2 regions of the Proteiniclasticum sp. C24MP genome follow, and region 1 is predicted to be linked to the other one. Evidence: a T-box and tRNA genes for the amino acid it is inferred to sense, from the RefSeq annotation. Region 1 holds a T-box; the other holds one or more tRNA genes.
What was found. A T-box is a leader RNA that pairs with one kind of tRNA and senses whether it is charged. The one in region 1 lies ahead of leuS (leucine--tRNA ligase), so its partner is inferred to be a tRNA-Leu.

Region 1 (9,632 bases):
GTCCCTGATGAGTCAGAGACTTGAAGGGTTCGTCGAAGGACAGGAAGCCCATGTCTCTTAAAGCCTTTGTGACAAATCTTGCATAGAGCAGATGCATCACGGCATGCTCTGGTCCGCCCACATACTTGTCTACAGGAAGCATCTTGTTGATCATGTCCTTATCGAAAGCTTCCTCTTCGTTCTTGTTGTCCACATATCTTAAATAGTACCAGGAGGAGCAGACGAAGGTGTCTAAAGTATCCGCTTCTCTTGTGGCATGCCCGCCGCATTTCGGACAGGTGGTATTTAAGAATTCCTCGCTTTTTGCCAGAGGGCTCTTGCCGTCTGGGGCAAATTCCACATCATAAGGAAGGGTCACAGGAAGATCCTTCTCTTCCACCACCACTTCACCGCAGTGATCGCAGTAGACGATAGGAATCGGTGCTCCCCAGTATCTCTGTCTTGATACCAGCCAGTCTCTCAGTCTGTAGTTGACTTTCATTGCTCCGCTGTTTTTCTCTTCCAGCCACATGGTGACTTTCTCTTTGGCTTCTTCGCCCATGAGTCCGTTGAAATCTCCCGAGTTCATCATTTTTCCGATTTCGGTATAGGGAAGATCCTCTCCACCTTCGATGACTCTTTCGATGGGCAGATCATATTTCTTTGCAAATTCATAGTCTCTTTCATCATGAGCAGGAACGGCCATGACGATTCCGGTGCCATAGGTGTTCAGGACATAGTCACCGACCCAGATGGGAATAATTCTTCCGTTGATGGGATTCACGGCGTAGGAACCTGTGAATACACCGGTCTTTTCCCTGGACAGGGACTGACGGTCGATGTCGCTCTGCATTTTTGCCTGCTCTATATAGGCTTCCACTTCTGCTCTCTGCGCTTCAGTTGTAAGAGCAGGAACCATGGAATTCTCAGGAGCGAATACCACATAGGATGCTCCGTAAAGTGTATCTACACGGGTGGTGAAGACTTCGAATTCCAGATCCTTCTGATCCACCTTGAATTTCACGGAGGAGCCGTAGGATCTGCCGATCCAGTGCCTCTGCATGGATTTGGTCTTTTCCGGCCAGTCCAGACCATCCAGATCTTCCAGAAGCTCATCCGCATACTTGGTGATGCTGAAGAACCACTGGGTCAGGTCTTTCTTGATGACTGGAGTTCCACATCTTTCGCAGGCACCGTCCAGAACCTGCTCATTAGCAAGTACGGTATTACAGCTTGGGCACCAGTTTACAGGGGCATTCTTTCTGTAAGCCAGGCCATTCTTATACAGCTGAACGAAAAGCCATTGTGTCCATTTATAATAGTCCGGTGCACAGGTCACCACTTCGTGGTCCCAGTTGAACATGGCACCCATGGCCTTCAGCTGGACCTCCATGGTTTCGATATTCTTCAGTGTGGAATCCATAGGATGGATGCCTGTCTTGATCGCATAGTTTTCAGCAGGAAGACCGAAGGCATCAAAGCCCATGGGCTGGAACACGTTGTATCCCTGCATTTTCTTCATTCTTGCCCAGGAATCAGTGGGTCCGTAGTTGAACCAGTGTCCTGCATGAAGCTTGCTCCCTGAAGGATAGGAGAACATCTCAAGAACATAGAGTTTTTCTTTGTCCTTGTCTTCTCTGAACTTGAAAACGCCTGAATCTTCCCAGATTTTCTGCCATTTCTCATCTGTGTGTTTGCCGTAAATTGCCATTTTCTTCCTCCTTTAAATAAAAAAACTTCGTCTCTGCACTAAGAGACGAAGTATATCCGTGGTACCACTCTAATTAAGCTTACGCTTCACTTTGGCTGAATGTAACGGTTCATACCGTGGCCTGTTAAGCCAATGCTCCCTAGACGAGTTCACATGATCTCCATATCTCTTCTCACCAGCCAGAGACTCTCTATGATGGTTTCCCATGCTACTACTTCTGTTCATCGCACATATATCGAAATTATACCTAGGGAGAAGATAAAAGTCAACTGTTCTTCCTGAATTACAGACCTTCCGGCGTTTCAGGAGACAAGCCCCTTTCCTTTAGTATTTCATGGATGCTTAAGGAAGAGGTGTCTTCCATGGTGTAGCCGAGAAGTGCAACCACTTCTTCCAGTTCTTCTTCCGTGGGACTCTCCACTTCGAGGTAGGGAAAAGGAACAAATGCCTTGTCGTTGACATCAATCTCCACTAAGGTGTTTTTATACTGATAGCTTTCACGGGATTTTCTGATGTTTTCAATGAGCTGCAGACCTAGGGAACGGAAGATGCCAAGACCGGCTTCCTTGTTTTCGATGACAGTTTCATACTCTTCCATTTTCTTGTAGACTTCCCTTGATAAAAGCTTCTTTGTGGTCATGAATACCGTTTCCTCTCCGGTCTCCTGGTCCTTCACCACACGTATTCTGGCATAGCCTTTCTTGCTAAGCAGTCTTCGGTCAGGAAAATCATGAATGTAGTTCTCCTGCATTTCGTTCTTCACAAGCACTGCACCATTCTCTTTCATGATCTTTCTGATGTTGTCGATACTGATATCGAGAATCTTCACTTCCAGTTCCATATTCCATCTCTCCTTAAATAGATTTTATTGAAATCATTACATAATCTGTGTATCAATTGGTTTCGTATTCCGGATTTCTTTGTTTTTCATGATGTTTCAGGCTTGTGAAATCGAAAAAAACAGGTAAAATGATTACCTTTACTGTAACGATTTCGAAGTATTGAAACAGTTTCATAACCTAATGTCATAAACTTATGTAAACGGCCTTGACTGTTTACATGACCAGGGCTAAAATGCAGTTGTAACAGGAAAAAGATAAACCTGTTGAAGTAATTATACATTTATTCCTTTAAGAGGTACAGGCGTACCGGATCTAAAAAATCTCCCACGGGACCTTAAAAGAAAATGTCATTAAGTGAGGTGTAGAATATGAATGCATATGATGCTACAAAGAGGATTTATGCGATCAGCGAGGAGCTGAGTATATTATCCAAAGAACTTGGTGCTGCAGTTAAGGAAACCAACAGGAATCTGATTGAACAGAAGATCAATATTCTAGAAAATGAGTTTTTTAATATAAAGCACAAATTGGAGAAGATCAGTCTTCCCGCAGGAAGTTTATAGGACTTCGAACAAAAGAGAAGCAGCTTAGGCTGAAGACAGCATAAGATAAGCCACGTTACAGTGGTAAGGAACAAAAGAGAAGGCCATGTACGAACAGTTTAAGGTACCATGGTGAAGAGATGAGAGAAGGAGCTGGATTTCAGCTCTTTTTCTTATGTTCAGAAATAAGCGATACACGGAAGCGTCATCAGATTACAGATTACAGGCCACGAACATTGATGTTCCAGTGCACTTCTGGTAGGATGAACAGTGGATTACTGCAGTATATAGATGCAGCTGATAGAAGGAAACGAAGAGATTGAGGAGAGAAAGCATGAAGAAATCAAAACTGTATTATGGATGGATAATTGTTCTTGTAGGAGCACTGATGCTGCTTTTTTCCTCACCGGGACAGACGTTTTCCGTATCGATTTTCATCGATCATTATATAGAGCAGTTCGGATGGTCCAGATCCCAGATTTCAAGTTTCTATTCCATCGCCACACTGATTTCCGGTTTCTCCATGCCCTTTGTGGGGAAACTCATCGACAGCAGAGGACATAGAAAATCGGCTGTACTCATCAGTTTCTTATTCGGGATCGTTCTTGTCTGGATGAGTGCCATCCGAGCGCCCTGGATGATCTTTTTCGGATTCATCTTCATCAGGATGTTCGGTCAGGGATCCCTGAGTCTCATTCCCTCCGTTCTCATTCCACAGTGGTTCATAAGGAAGAGGGGGAGAGCGCTTTCACTGATTTCCATCGGAGGGGTTCTAGGTTCAGCTCTTGTTCCCCCCCTGAACAATTATCTCATTGAAAACTTCGGCCTTTCAAGAGCCTGGATTTTCTGGGCGGTGGCTATGGTGCTCATTATGCTTCCTGTGGCCTTCTTTTTCGTGAAAAACAGACCAGAAGACATCGGTATGCTTCCAGATGGCATCATCGGAAAGAATACTGAAGATAGGGAGAGGGAAAGCCATGATGCTCTGCCTGAGGAGGAAGTAGAGCGTTCCTGGACGCTCAGTGAAGCAAAAGGAACCCGTGCCTTCTGGCTGATGCTACTGGCCACCATGGTGCCTTCCCTCGTGAACACGGGTATAACCTTCCATATGATCTCCATCATCTCCGGAAAAGGATTTGACTCCGCATTCGGTGCAGTGATTTTATCCATCACCGCTTTCAGTCAGATTCCCATGACTTTTCTTGCAGGATTTCTGCTGGATAAAGTAAAGGTCAATCTGGTGAAGGGATTCAATTTCATCTTCTATGCCATCATCATGCTGACACTGAATTTTGCAGGAGGCACTCTGGTGCTCATGGTCTATGCAGTCATGCATGGAACCTTCATGGCCTTTGACTCGGTGAGCACAGGCATGCTCTGGTCTAACTACTTCGGAAGAAAGCATCTGGGAAAGATCAGGGGCCTTGCGGTTTCATTCATGGTTCTGGGATCAGCCCTAGGACCCCTTCCTTTCGGCGCAGCCTATGACTATTTCGGCGGATACAGGGAAGTGCTCCTTGCCTTCATGATTCTGCCGATCCTTGCAAGCCTCGCTTCCTTCAGTTCTCCAGCACCGGTTTATGCGGAAAAGAATAGGGAAGTGGCCTAAGGATTCAGGGAACGTGTTTGAGTGAGAAAAGATCACCAGATCGAACGAATAATTAATAGAGTCAGGACAAAGCAAGAGATTCATTCGAATCTCTTTTATCATGTCAGAATTTGGGTGTGATCTGGAGACCAGGTTTTCGAAATGAAAATATGCAAGGAAAGTATGCATAAAAATGATGCGCAATGGAAAAGGCACTGCCAGAAGCAGTGCCTTTAAGATGGAAATTCTATCTAGTTCATGGAGTTTTCAGAACCAAGAACTTCTTCGATCTTCTTTTCAACCAGAGTCTGGATTTCATTTCTTGCTGCGCCAAGATATCCTCTTGGGTCGAAAGCTTCAGGCTTGTCAGCGAAAGCTTTTCTGATGGCGGCAGTCATAGCCAGTCTGATGTCTGTGTCCATATTGATCTTGCATACTGCCATAGCAGATGCCTTTCTCAGCATATCCATTGGAATTCCCTGTGCGCCCTTGATGTTTCCACCAAACTCGTTGCACATGGCGATGTGATCCTGGCTTACAGCTGATGCTCCGTGAAGAACAATTGGGAATCCTGGCATTTTCTTTTCGATTTCTTCCAGAATATGGAACTTCAGATCTGGTTCTCCAGCGAACTTGAATGCACCATGGGATGTACCGATGGCGATGGCCAGGGAGTCTACTCCTGTTCTTTCAACGAATTCCACTGCCTGGTCTGGGTCTGTGTATACATGCTCTTCCGCATGAACATCATCTTCCACACCTGCAAGAATTCCAAGTTCCGCTTCAACCACGACACCCTTTGAATGTGCGTATTCTACGACTTCCTTTGTGATCTTCACATTTTCTTCGAATTCAAGATGTGATCCGTCGATCATGACGGAAGTGAATCCGGCATCAATTGCTTCCTTTACAGTAGCAAGGTCTGGACCATGATCCAGATGAAGTGCGATGTCAAGGCCGGTTTCTTCCACTGCCGCCTCTACCATTGCCTTCAGATATCTTGGGCCAGCATATTTCATTGCTCCCTTGGATACCTGAAGAATCACTGCGGAGTTCTTCACCTTACATGCATTGACGATTCCCTGAATGATCTCCATGTTGTTGATGTTGAATGCTCCGATAGCATATTTGCCTTCATAGGCTTTCTTGAACATTTCTGTTGTTGTGACTAATGCCATTAATACAACCACCTTTCAATTTATCTTTTGAAACTTCTGTTTAGCGATTTCCAGATTGAACTCTATAGAACCCACATAAACTCTTCTTTTATTATATAGCATTTCTTTCTATGAAACCATATCATAGAAGACTTTAAATTACGGTTAACAATTGATTTTCATGATGTAATGGGTTTCGGTAAAAGAGGAATCGCTTAATGTGGAACAATCGAGTGCTATTTTTATGGATTCTCGTTATAATATAGAAAAGAACAAAAAATGAATGAATAACAGCTGTTCATCGGGGAGATATGGGGGGATACCATGCAGAGAAATGTGGAACGGAAAAATGAAGAAAGGATTATGAGTTACGAAGAAATCAGTGAACTAAGAAAAGGGAGACTGAAACCCATTCTGGCAAGAGAACAAGGGGAATATTTTGAACTGAATGGGGAATTAAGGGGCAGGAAGAATCTGGTGCCGGTCTATACAGATGATTATGTTGGTCATAAGGCATATGAAAGAACCTTGTCCTTCATTCTCGTCACAGCATTTCACAGGGTTTTTGACGGAATCGATCTGATCATAGACCACTCCATCAGCCGAGGCCTTTACTGCTGGATCAGGGACAGAATCCTCACGGAAGAGGAGCTCCTGAAGCTGGAGGTCGAGATGAGAAGAATCGTGAAGGAAGACTATCCCATCACCAAAGAGTGCATGCTGCTGGAAGATGCCTTAGAGATGTTTCAGAGAAGCGGCAACATGGACAACTATCTTCTTCTGAAAAACATGGAGTACAGTGAAATAAAAATGTACAGACTGCTGGACCAGTATGCTTATTTCTATGGCAAGATGGCGGTTTCCACTGGGGATATCAGCCTGTTTTCTCTGACTTCCTATAAGAGCGGCTTTGTCATCAGCTATCCGACGGTAAGGGAACCGGAGGTTCTTCGGCCCTTTGAGCCTCAGGATAAACTGTTTGAAATATTTGAGGAGACGACAAGATGGGATGAGCTCATCGGTGTGAGCTTCGTGGGAAATCTCAACGAGAAAATCAGAAATCATGAGGGCAGAACGCTCATAAACATCACGGAAGCACTTCATGAGAAGAAAATCGCCTACATTGCCGATGACATCAAAAAGAGAGAAGATGTGAGAATCGTCATGATCGCAGGCCCCAGTTCTTCCGGGAAGACCTCCTTTGCCAACCGTCTGGCGGTTCAGCTTCGAGTCAATGGACTGATCCCTTTTCCTGTCAGTATGGATGATTACTTCGTGCCTAGAAGGCTGACACCGAAGAAAGTGGATGGCAGCTATGATTTTGAAAGTCTGGAAGCGCTGGAACTGGATCTTTTCGAACGGGATATGGCTGCAATTCTCAGCGGACAGGAAGTGATCCTTCCGAAATTCGATTTCAAGACGGGTACAAGAGGCGTATCTGAAACAAGAGTGAAGCTGCCAGAAAATGGCATTATCATCATAGAAGGCATACATGGGCTGAATCCGCGGCTTCTGGCAGGAATCGAAGACAGGTTTAAGTTCAAGATCTACATCAGCGCCCTGACGGTGCTGAATCTGGATAAACATAATCGAATAGCGACCACAGATGTGAGGAAGCTGAGAAGAATGGCCAGGGATCATATCTCCAGAGGATACAGCCCGGAAGAGACCCTTCTTATTTTCCCTTCGGTCAGTGCGGGAGAAAAAATGAATATCTTTCCCTATCAGGAAGAAGCGGACGCCATGTTCAACTCTACGCTCTTTTATGAACTGTCGGTGCTGAAGAAGCATACGCTGCCAGAGCTCATGAAGATCAGCAAGGACAGTCCCACTTATGAAGAAGCCAAGAGACTGATCACGATTCTGAGACTTTTCGAAGATATGCCTGATGAATATGTTCCGACCAATTCTCTTCTTCGGGAATTCATCGGAGGAAGTCAGTACTACGATTATTAGACAGGAAAATGAACAATAGAAACAAAAGACAAACAGAAGGCAGGTGAAAGTTTCCATTAAGGAAACGATGAGAATATGAAAAAGAAATATGGTGTATTTGATATCATAGGACCCATCATGATCGGTCCATCCAGTTCCCATACAGCGGGAGCAGCAAAGCTTGCGAAAATCGCAAGAGGAATCGCAGGGGAGGAACCGGTGGAAGTGAAATTCTACCTTCACGGATCCTTTTCCAAAACCTATAAAGGCCATGGAACAGATCGTGCGCTTGTAGCCGGAATCCTCGGCATGGACCCAGCAGATGAAAACCTCAAGGAATCCCTGAAGCTGGCGAAGATGAAAGGGATGAACGTCTCCTTTGAACCAAAGGATCTGGGAGATGTGCATCCCAACACTGTTCGAGTAAGCATGAAGCTGAAGGACGGAAAGGAAGTCTCCGTCACGGGGTCTTCCATTGGGGGCGGCGCTGTGGAAATTTCTCAGATCGATGGGGAAGACATACAGTTTTCCGGAAATTATCCGACGCTTCTCATCTCCCAGAGGGATGTGCCAGGCGTTGTGGCCAATATTTCAAAGCTTCTCTACGAAAACGGGATCAACATCGCCTACATGTCCTTATTCAGGTCTCAGAAAGGTCGAGACGCCATGATGATCTTTGAACTGGATCAGAACATTGATAGAGACATACTGGAGAAGCTCACAGAGGTGGATTGCGTGGAACACGTGCGCTTTGTGCCGCTCACCAGTGATGTGATCAATTATCCGGTGATTTAGGGAGGAAACAGAAGATGAATATAAAGAACGGTAAGGAACTGCTGAAAAAATGCAGTGAGAACAATATGTCCATTGGGGAATTCATTCTCCAGCAGGAAATGGAAGAAAGCGGAGCAAGCCGGGAAGAAATCTACAATAGAATGGTGGAGAATCTCAGAGTCATGGAATATTCCACTTCCAAAGGGGTCAAGGAAAAGGTGATTTCCGTATCCGGACTCATCGGAGGAGATGCATATCGTCTGGGAAAATATCTCAAGAACGGAAAGAGCGTTGCCGGTAATGTCATGGTGAAAGCCATGAGCTACGCCTTAAGCTGCTCCGAAGTGAACGCCTCCATGGGGAAAATCGTCGCCTGTCCCACAGCGGGTGCCAACGGTATACTACCTGCAGTGATGATGACCATGAAGGAAGAGCATGACATCGAAGAGCATGATCTCATCATGGGTCTCTTCGCCTCTGCAGGTGTGGGTGCCATCATAGCCCAGAATGCCACCATTTCCGGCGCGGAAGGAGGCTGTCAGGCGGAGTGCGGCTCAGCTGCTGCCATGGCTGCCGCTGCTGTGGTGGAAATGATGGGCGGAACACCGGAGATGTGTCTGAACGCAGGAGCCATAGTATTCAAGAACACTCTGGGACTTGTGTGCGACCCCATCGCTGGTCTGGTGGAAGTGCCCTGTGCCAAGAGAAATGCATCAGGTGCAGTCAGTGCCATCACGGCGGCGGATATGGTGCTTGCGGGGGTCACTTCAAGAATTCCCTTCGACGATACCGTAGCCGCCATGTACTCCATCGGAAAGAGCATGCCGGAAGCGCTTAGGGAGACGGGTATCGGGGGTCTTGCCGGCACCAAGACAGGAAAGAAGCTGAAAAAAGAGATTTTCGGCGGCAAGAACGAGAAATCCACCAATAAGATGAATGACGACACCTTTGACACGGACAGCAAAGAGAATGGTGATTCTGAGAACTAGTCTGCATTGAATAGACTCTAAATGAGCATCATGTTGAAAACGGAAGATTTCTTGAAAGGGAATACGATATGGATGCAGAGTGGTTGAACGGATCCATTTGAGGAGGAAGCAAGTT
Region 2 (9,632 bases), on a different contig from region 1:
TCATGGAAGCTTTCGACAAGGACATCCGCATCATAAAATACGATGACCTGAACCTGGACCCCATGACCATAGGACTGAAGGGTTCTCCTACAAAAGTGAAGAAGACTTTCACAAAAGAAGTCCACAAGAACTCGGACATCCTTTCTCTGGAACCCAAGGAATCCGCCAGAAAGATCTTTGAAATGCTCATGGACAACAACTTCATCGGAAAGAAGGAGGCTCACTATGAATATTAAATCCTATCGCGACATCTATATTTTTATAGAGCATCATGAAGATAAGCTCCACGATGCAAGCCTTGAGCTTCTCGGTGAAGCCGTAAGGCTGAAGGAAAACAGAACGAATCTGGGTTACAGCGTCATAGCAGTGATTCTCGGTGCACCAGGTGAGGAAGCACTCAAAGAACTCGGTTACCGAGGTGCGGATCAGATCATAAATATTCATCATGAATCTCTTCATTCCTACAGCACGGAAGTCTATACCACACTTCTTGATGAACTGATCAGGACCGATAAGCCGGATATATTCCTTGTTCCGGCCACAGTACTTGGAAGAGATCTGGCACCAAGACTGGCAGCGCGCTGCGACACAGGCCTCACAGCAGATGCCACAAAACTTGAATTTGATCCGGAAGATGAGCACTCCTCTCTTCTGTATGTCACTAGGCCTGCCTTCGGGGGCAATCTTTTCGGCACCATCATCAATGAGACAAAGAGACCTCAGATGACCACCATACGACCCGGTGTCATGGATGCCCTTCCCATAGATGAGCATCGACTTTTCACAATAGAGAAAAGAGAAGTCCAGCCTGAGACCATCAGAGATTCCGTAAGGATTCTTGAAGTGCTCCCGAAGGACCACATGGCCATAGACATCGCCAAGGCGGACATCATCATTTCCGGTGGGCGTGGAGTGGGAAATAATTTCCATGTTCTCAGAGAATGTGCTGATATGATCGGTGCTGAAGTGGCAGGTTCAAGAGCCGCTGTGGATGAAGGTCGCATCGACAAGGAGTTCCAGGTAGGCCAGACGGGAAAAACCGTCAAACCGAAAGTGTATATCGCCTGCGGCATCTCGGGCGCCGTCCAGCATATGGCCGGAATGGAGAAGTCAGATTACATCATCGCCATCAACAAAGACCCGGATGCACCGATCTTCGGCTCCTCCAACATCGGTCTAGTGGGTGATGTCCTTGAAATCCTGCCCCTTCTCACCCAGGAAATCAGAAGCTACAGGGAAAGACCTTTTTAGGTCTTTCTCTTTTCTTCCATTCAGATGATTTTCTAGAAACTGTTTACATAGCGGAAAACTTGGTCTAAAATAACCTTTACTATGATTTTGAAAGGATGGATGTATATGATGTCCCAAGTAGAAAAGAAAGAAATCAGCACCGGAAGGCTTGTGGTCTCCTATCTGGAAGCCGGAGACAAGGAGAAGGAACCTCTGGTTCTCATCCATGGAAACACCTCTTCCAGCCTCTTTTTCACCCCTACCATAGATGCTCTGAAAGACAGATTCCATATCTTTGCACCGGATCTTAGAGGATATGGCTATACGGAAAAACTGCCTATTGACTCCACGAAGGGCATGAAGACCTGGTCGGAGGATATCAGAAGCTTTGTGGAAACACTGAAGATCGAAAAGCCTCATATCATAGGCTGGTCCATGGGCGGTGGCGTCGCCATGCAGTACACCATGGATTATCCGGAAGACGTTAAAAGCCTTGGACTCATCAACCCTCTTTCCCCTTACGGCTTCTCCGGAACCAGAGGAAAGGATGGAGAAGTGACCCATGCGTCCCACGCAGGAACCGGTGGAGGTCTTGTGAACAAGGCCTTTGTGGAAAGCCTCAGAAACAAGGATGTCAGTGCGGATAATCCAGCCTCGGCACCTAACGTGCTGAAAGGACTTTTCGGCAGCGACTATGAGATCACCGAAGAACTTCAGAACCTTTTCGTGAAATCCATGTTCCTCATGGAGATCGGGGACGATTTCTATCCAGGAGATGCGACTCCCGTAGCTGAATGGCCGTTCCTCGGGCCCGGTACCAGAGGTGTGGGAAACACCATGAGTCCGAAGTATGTGAACCTCACCGGTATTACACAGATCAGTCCAAAACCTCCAGTCATCTGGTTCAGAGGAACCCAGGATAAGATCGTCTCGGACACCTCCTTCAGTGATGTGGGCTTTCTGGGACAACTGGGCGTCATCCCAGGCTGGCCAGGCGCTGAAGTCTATCCGCCACAGCCCATGGTGACCCAGACCAGAACCGTTTTTGAAAAGTACGCGGAAGAAGGCGGCATCTTCAAAGAGGCAGTCTTTGAAAAGTCCGGTCACAGTCCTCAGATCGAGGAACCGGAAAAGTTCGTGGCAGAATACGAGGCATTTCTTGGAAGCATTTGATGTGAAGAAAATAACATTTTGTACTTCTCCGGGTAAGTTATGCTATACTATCTAATGTAAAATAATCTTGTCCCAATGGGAAATGGAGAGGTACATTATGGAATTAAGAGAAATACTGCGTGCATTTCTGTTCATCATCGCTGCATGCTCATTTGGCATATTCGTCCTTAGTTTCTTCACTCTGGCAAAGATGAAATCCGTGCCGAAGAAAAACAGAAACCTGATGGAATACCAGAAACCAAAGCAGTATAAGACTTTAGGAGTCAGCACCCTAGGCATATCAGCAGTTGCACTTGTTCTTGCACTCTGGATGTAAGAAGTGTTATAGCCGAAAATAAAAGGACCGGAGGAAATCATCAGTGATTTTCTCTGGTCCTTTTATTTATGTATCACGTTAATTAATAGATCGAATTACCATCGTTTCACTCAAAATTATTGAAGAATCCAATCCGAACTGTCTTTAACTGAAATATTGCATCTTTATACCTGAATGAGAAGCGATAAAACTCGATTCTCTTTAACTCAACTTAAACCATACTCTCTTAAGAGGCTCCTCATACCCTCTTGTGCATACAACCATAAGAAAAAGCACCCAGCCCCCTTGATCTGAATGCTAATGTTTGATTTATTTGATCTTTTTCCTTCTTTCAGGTCTTTGATATGGTGTATCCATCTTCACGAGAAAGCATCTTCTCCATGGACACGAAAGGAATCCCATGAATCTGCTCTTGATCACCTGTAGAGTAAAAGTCCAACTTCTCATAGAAAGATACTGCACCAAGGGAAGAATTTGTTGAAATCTTACTATAAGCCACCTCACCAGAAAGAAGTCTATCTTCATAGAACCTGTATAGTCTTTTCCCGTAACCCCGACCCATACAACCCAGACTTACAAAGAGCAACGCAAGAAATCCACCCCTTGCACCCAGCACACCCGCAAAGCGGTCCTCTTCATCAAAAACCCCTAGCAGAATATACTGCTCCTCCCTGATCATGGCAATGAAATCAGATACTTTAAGCGAATCAAGAAAGACACTGACACCTCCAGGAGTGCATTCTTTCGCTTCCGTTGCAAGAAACACTTCCTTAATAAGAAGAAGTGCTTCCTCCACTTCGTCAATACTCAACTCTCTGATTTCCATGACCCATTTCTCCTTTCTAACGCAAAAGAACAGAACCCATATTTTCATTGGTCATGGCTTCGGCCAGTTTCACACCCAGCTTGCCTGCCCCAACAATCATTACTTTCATATCTCCTCCAAAATGTGTATTTTTTACATTATTGCTATTGTATCATTAAGAGAGAATATGTCACCCCTAATAACAGATAACCGACAGCACTGGTGCTGTCGGTCAAATTCTAATATACCGGTAAGTCAATTCTAGTCATGAGCTCTTCCGGATTCTCCACTTCTTCGGGAGAATTATAGTATGTTTCATAAGCTGGTCCCTTGGTCTGAAGACCCTTCTCTTCGATATATCTGTGCATCTCACCATAGACTTCTTTCATACCTTCATAAGGCCCCACATACATACAGGTGACCATTCTGCCTTCTTCAATCTCTCCCGGACACATATCACGGTCTCCAGGAATCACATCATCCACAGGAAACCCCATTTCCACATCCAGATCATTCATATCCCGGTTATAATACGCAATAAAGGGAGCCCCTTCAGGTTCGATATCAAGCTCATTCAGGTACGCACCGATTCTGCTGTAGGAATCAGCAATAAGGTCAGGAAGACGGGTAACGTCCGTACGCGTTCTGATACTGAGCACTGGCTGATAATGCTGCTGTCTGACCTCAATCGCAAGCATTGCCTGTTTCATCTTTATTCGCTCCTTTCCATTTTTTCGTGAATATTATAACACGATCAGGAAATCCCGCTGTGAACTTTCAATGAAGCACTGTTTACAAAGCCGGAATTCCACATACGAAAAAACAGCCTGACACATCAGACTGTTTCTCAATGGTAGCGGGGGTAGGACTTGAACCTACGACCTTCGGGTTATGAGCCCGACGAGCTGCCAACTGCTCCACCCCGCGATATTAAATTAAGTTGGTGCTGAAGACCGGAATCGAACCGGTACGGTATCGCTACCGCAGGATTTTAAGTCCTGTGCGTCTGCCAGTTTCGCCACTCCAGCATATATAAAAGAAATGGTAGCGGAAACAGGACTTGAACCTGCGACCCTTCGGGTATGAACCGAATGCTCTAGCCAGCTGAGCTATTCCGCCACATATGCTGCCGCCTCATCTCAGCGACAAAATTAATTATATATCATGGTCTATGCCTTGTCAACATTAAAAATAAAAATAATACCTGGGCAAACCAGGTATTATTTTCCACTCTCATTATTCTCTTTGATAGACTAGGGTTTACCCTTTTCTATTTTTTGTTCTGACTTCCTGCTTCTTCTTGTAGTCAGACATGATTTCTTCACTTTCTTTCATGAATTTAGACATAATATCTTCAAAATCACTGGATGCAGGCTTCTTCTTTTCTGGAGCAGTCCACTCAACCTCTGCAGGTCTGGATGATCTTTTCTGCTCTATTGCGACGCCCTGCTTTATGGATAGACTGATTTTTCCATTATCATCAATTCCTAAAATTTTGACCTGTACCTTGTCGCCTTCTTTGATAAATTCTTTGATGTCTTTAACATAGGTATCAGCTACCTCTGAAATGTGGACTAAGCCCGTCTTTCCGTTCAGATCTATGAAAGCTCCAAAGTTAGTAATATTTACTACAGTTCCTTCTACAATGTTTCCTACCTCTAAGGTCATGTTAATAAGAATCCTCCTTAAATTTTAAATAAATAAAGTATATAATGAAACCCAATCAGTCTCCTGACGAGTCAATTACCGGAATTTCACCTGGTCTTAATAAACCCAGCCTACTTCTGGCACTTCTTATAGTATAGTCTTCCGTCCGGGTGCTGTCTACCAAATTAGTCAGTTTTTCGTTCTCTTCCATAACTTTTACTAATTCTTCCTGCTGCAGCGCGATATTCTTTTCGATATTATTCATCATGACCTGTTGTCTATATACCGTAAAAACAATGACACCTGCAAACAGTATCAGAAACACTCTTACGAACACTTTCCCGATTTTCATGGTATTCCTCCAAACTTCAAGACGCTTTATTCGCCTTCTTCGTCTGTATCTTCTTCACCTTCCAGAATCTCATACATCTCAGATGCCTCTTCTTTTCTTACATGCTCCTGTATTTTCAGCACTTTCGCTTTGATTCCTTTTTCCTTGAATGTAATTTCTATGATATCCCCTTCATTGATTTCAGAACCCGCCTTGGCGATCTTCCCGTTGATGGAAACTCTCTTTCCGTCGCAGGCTTCCTTTGCCACTGTTCTTCTCTTGATGATCCGGGATACTTTCAGGAATTTATCTAGTCTCAACTTCTTCACCTCATTCTTCATGAATAAACATAGTTTTCATTCATTGTGTATATTATATATTTTGATTGCTCTAATGTGAAGCAAAACTTCGATTTTCAACGAATATAGCCCTGTTCCAGAAGCCATTTCATTGCATAAGATGAAAAAAGATGTAGAAGAATCGAATTCCCTACATCTTTAATACTATGTTTCTGATTATAGTTATTTTTTCTTCTTAGGTGCTGCCTTCTTCTTCTTAGGAACAACGTTCACCTTTTCTTTGAATTCTTTACCAGGTTTGAAAACAGGTACCTTTGATGCTGGTATCTTGATTTCTTCCTTCGTTCTTGGATTTCTTCCAACTCTTTCTTTTCTGTCTCTTACTTCGAAGGTACCAAATCCAACTAATTGAACTTTGTCACCCTTCTCAAGTGTTCCAACCACTGTGTCAAGAAATGCCTTCAGGAAAACCTCAGAATCTTTCTTGGTGAAGCTGGTTGATTCAGCTAATGCAGAGATTAATTCAGCTTTGTTCACAATAAATTCCTCCTTGTTTTTGTTTTATAATGGAATCTACTGTTATTATTCTATTAAAAACCCTGAAACCCTTTATTTATAAGCGTTTTTTTTAATTTTTTTCATCTTTTTTCGCTATTTCCCAGTATTTGTCCAGTTCTTCGAGGGGAAGATCCTTAAAAGTGAGTCCCTCAGCCAATAAAAGCTCTTCCATTCTGCGAATTCTACGGATGAACTTATCTGAAGTTCTGTTCAGCGAAAGCTCAGGATCCGCCTCCAGGAACCTCGAGAGATTCACCACCGAAAAGAGCAGATCTCCCAGCTCTTTCTCCACCTTTTCCGGATCCTTTTCCTCCATAGCTTCCTTGATTTCCTCAATCTCTTCCTCTACCTTATTGAATACAAAGGAAATCTCATCCCAGTCAAACCCGTATTTCCTTGCTTTTTTCTGGATTTTCTCCGCCCTGGAGAGACTCGGATAGTATTTCGAGATCCCGCTGAGCGAGTCACTGAGAGATTCCTCACTCTTTTCCTTCTTCTTCAGCTCTTCCCATTGGACCAGCACTTCATCCGCAGTAAGTTCCTTTTCCTTGTTGAACACATGAGGATGACGGTAGATCATCTTTTCCGATACTGCGCGAATCACATCATGCACCGTGAACTCCCCTTCCTCTTTTCCGATGGTTGCGTGAAGCAGAATCTGAAGAAGCACATCACCCAGCTCCTCCGCCAGAGCGTCATAGTCTTTAAGATCCACCGCCTCCAGCGCTTCATAGCTTTCTTCAATAAGATATCTTCTGAGAGATTCATGGGTCTGCTCCATATCCCAGGGACAACCACTGTCGCGGTCTCTAAGTCTTTCAACAATCCTCATGAAGCTGTAGAAATCATACCTTCCTTTAAATGGCGGAACATATACGCTCGTCAGATCATCCACATCTTTCTGCCTGTCCAGCTCATAAAGCGGAATCCGCCTCAGAACCTCTTCTTCGGTTCCCGCTGCTCTTACATAGATGATTTCATCTTCATCATCCAGATACTGCCCCAGGGCAATCTTCACCCTGCTCGCCATATACGGCGAGAACACCTGCGTTATGATGCTACCTTTGGAAAAATCCGGAGTCTCCTCTTCTATCGTCAACGCATCCACGATGCGCAGACCACTGATGGGATCAATCTCAAGGGCTTCCAGCATGGTATCCACAAAACTTACAGATGGATAGATTTTATAAGCGATCCCCGCTTTTCTGCAGGCTTCCATAATAAGAATCACAGACTTTTCAGCTACAAGCGGATGCCCCGGCACCGCATAGACAAGTTCTTCCTTTCCTGCAAGAGCGAGAATCTTCTCTTTGATCCCTTCATAGACATCCTCAAACTTCTCTGCCTCTTCATACAGAAAGTCAAATGTTTCAAAAGCGATCCCCTCTTCCATCAGATAATTCACTGTGGGATGCTTTTCCGTTCTCAGATAAAGCGGATATGCACCAAGCAGCTTTACCGCACCCATTGTGAGCGCATCAATATTCCCTGGACCTAAACCAACGATATGTATCATCTTTTCACCTCTGCTTATTTTGTACAGACCGTACAAATATACTAGGACAATTATATCACAGCACACATTTTTATGAAGCCTTCCTGCAGATCCCGCAGAATCATAACACCCGGATTCAGGTGTCATGACAAAAAAACAGATCAGAAACACCTTTAATGCTCATACAATCTGCCTTCGAAAAGAACAGGCATCTTTTCTTAAGTTTCATCATCTTTGTACAGCAAATATCCAGTATTTGTTTGATAATCCAAGGAGTATCACGCTTCCAGCTTTTATCATTCTATTAAAATCCTTGCATTTAATTGATAATCATTATCCATGTAATTGCATAATATTAATTATAATTATAAAAATAGCAATAAACTTATAGTGATAATTTTTTGACACTATCTTAAATAATTGTTTCATATTATATTTAATACAAATCGGTTTTAGTTTACAAAACATTATTATTAGCCTCTCAATTATATTCGAATATTAAAAATAACAAGAAAATGCGTGTAAAGTTAATAAAATATTAAATAATATTGTTAATTTATTGAAATGCGCATCATCTTAATCGCACTATATGCCTCTCTGCTATAAATCATCACATGTTTACGATGAATTCACCGTAAATTTATCGTCTAATTATTAATAATTATCTTTTCAGATTCAATTAATATTGATAAGCTATGTCGAATAAAGTAGAATATGGGTATAAGGTGACAGTGTGAACAGAAGGAATCTTCAACAACCTCATGCGAAACACCATGAACAGCCATTCAAGCGTTCATATCTGTCATATTTCGACACACTAAACAAAGGACGGTGAAAATAATGAAAGTCGGCAAAACACTTCGGTCACTCTTAAGTTTTTTCATTGCATTCGCTATGGTTTTCCCTGGTGCGGTTAAAGTCAATGCTGCGGATACCTCTTATCCATATGATGTACAGAATAACATCATTCTCGATGCAGACATCACTGGCACTTCGATCAATGACCACACTTATGCCAAAGCATTCTGGACCTACGGCTCCACTGTATATCTTATGGTTGAAAGCACCCATGATGCAGAAGCGATCGTACTGGCAAACGGAGGAAACTCTTACAGATCCACCACTTTCACTGCATTCGATCCCGGTGATACCGTGACTGTAGATAAGACTTACTATCCCAATGAGACGCAAGGAAACACCAAGGATGCTCATTTGAGTGTTTTTGAATTCCCGTTAAGCGAAATCCTGAAGCTCGGCGTAACCGGCGGCAGTTATGCTATTACCTACGAATCCGAGCAGGGTCTGGGACACTGGATCTACGGAACACTAACCATTCATATACCTAGAGCAAAAGTCGAGGTCAGCAAGACCTGGGAAAATGGTCCCATGGATGATGTTTCCATTCAGCTTTACAGAAAACTGAAAGATGCAGACGACACCACCTACGCACCTGTGGGAAATGCATTCACTTTGACAACCGAAAATCCTACAAAGACCATTTCAGATCTTGACTTCACAGATAATATAGGAAGAATCTATACCTATACCGCAAAAGAAGTCAACCTGGGAGAAGGTTACAGCTCATCAGTGGATGTGACCGGCCCGACTTTAGTTGAAGGTGTTCAAGTGTTTACCATTGCAATCAAGAATACTTATACACCACCAATGACGGACATCAAAGTAACTAAAGTATGGAAAGATGACAACGACACATCCGGAAGACCATCATCCTTAACCTACTATTTATATGCAGATGATGATCCAGTCGCTGTACGAAC

Region 2: it has a tRNA-Leu gene. The T-box ahead of leuS (leucine--tRNA ligase) is inferred to sense a tRNA for this amino acid. The anticodon was not compared.

The regions. Positions count from the first base shown of each region.
Region 1 is NZ_JBINJW010000001.1:181,828-191,459, reverse strand. Features, by position in the region: gene leuS (leucine--tRNA ligase) at 1-1,690, opposite strand, end outside; T-box leader at 1,729-1,924, opposite strand; gene ACHAL6_RS01010 (class IV adenylate cyclase) at 1,974-2,531, opposite strand; gene ACHAL6_RS01005 (hypothetical protein) at 2,901-3,095, shown strand; gene ACHAL6_RS01000 (MFS transporter) at 3,409-4,683, shown strand; gene fba (class II fructose-1,6-bisphosphate aldolase) at 4,914-5,840, opposite strand; gene ACHAL6_RS00990 (nucleoside kinase) at 6,144-7,775, shown strand; gene sdaAB (L-serine ammonia-lyase, iron-sulfur-dependent subunit beta) at 7,851-8,549, shown strand; gene sdaAA (L-serine ammonia-lyase, iron-sulfur-dependent, subunit alpha) at 8,564-9,517, shown strand; gene ACHAL6_RS00975 (hypothetical protein) at 9,631-9,632, shown strand, end outside.
Region 2 is NZ_JBINJW010000010.1:19,376-29,007, reverse strand. Features, by position in the region: gene ACHAL6_RS08725 (electron transfer flavoprotein subunit beta) at 1-236, shown strand, start outside; gene ACHAL6_RS08720 (electron transfer flavoprotein subunit alpha/FixB family protein) at 226-1,251, shown strand; gene ACHAL6_RS08715 (alpha/beta hydrolase) at 1,357-2,403, shown strand; gene ACHAL6_RS08710 (hypothetical protein) at 2,501-2,719, shown strand; gene ACHAL6_RS08705 (GNAT family N-acetyltransferase) at 3,051-3,545, opposite strand; gene ACHAL6_RS08700 (GyrI-like domain-containing protein) at 3,764-4,234, opposite strand; tRNA gene ACHAL6_RS08695 (tRNA-Met) at 4,376-4,451, opposite strand; tRNA gene ACHAL6_RS08690 (tRNA-Leu) at 4,466-4,552, opposite strand; tRNA gene ACHAL6_RS08685 (tRNA-Met) at 4,567-4,643, opposite strand; gene ACHAL6_RS08680 (S1 domain-containing RNA-binding protein) at 4,785-5,192, opposite strand; gene ACHAL6_RS08675 (septum formation initiator family protein) at 5,248-5,523, opposite strand; gene ACHAL6_RS08670 (RNA-binding S4 domain-containing protein) at 5,550-5,822, opposite strand; gene ACHAL6_RS08665 (HU family DNA-binding protein) at 6,024-6,338, opposite strand; gene mazG (nucleoside triphosphate pyrophosphohydrolase) at 6,430-7,875, opposite strand; gene ACHAL6_RS08655 (Cna B-type domain-containing protein) at 8,695-9,632, shown strand, end outside.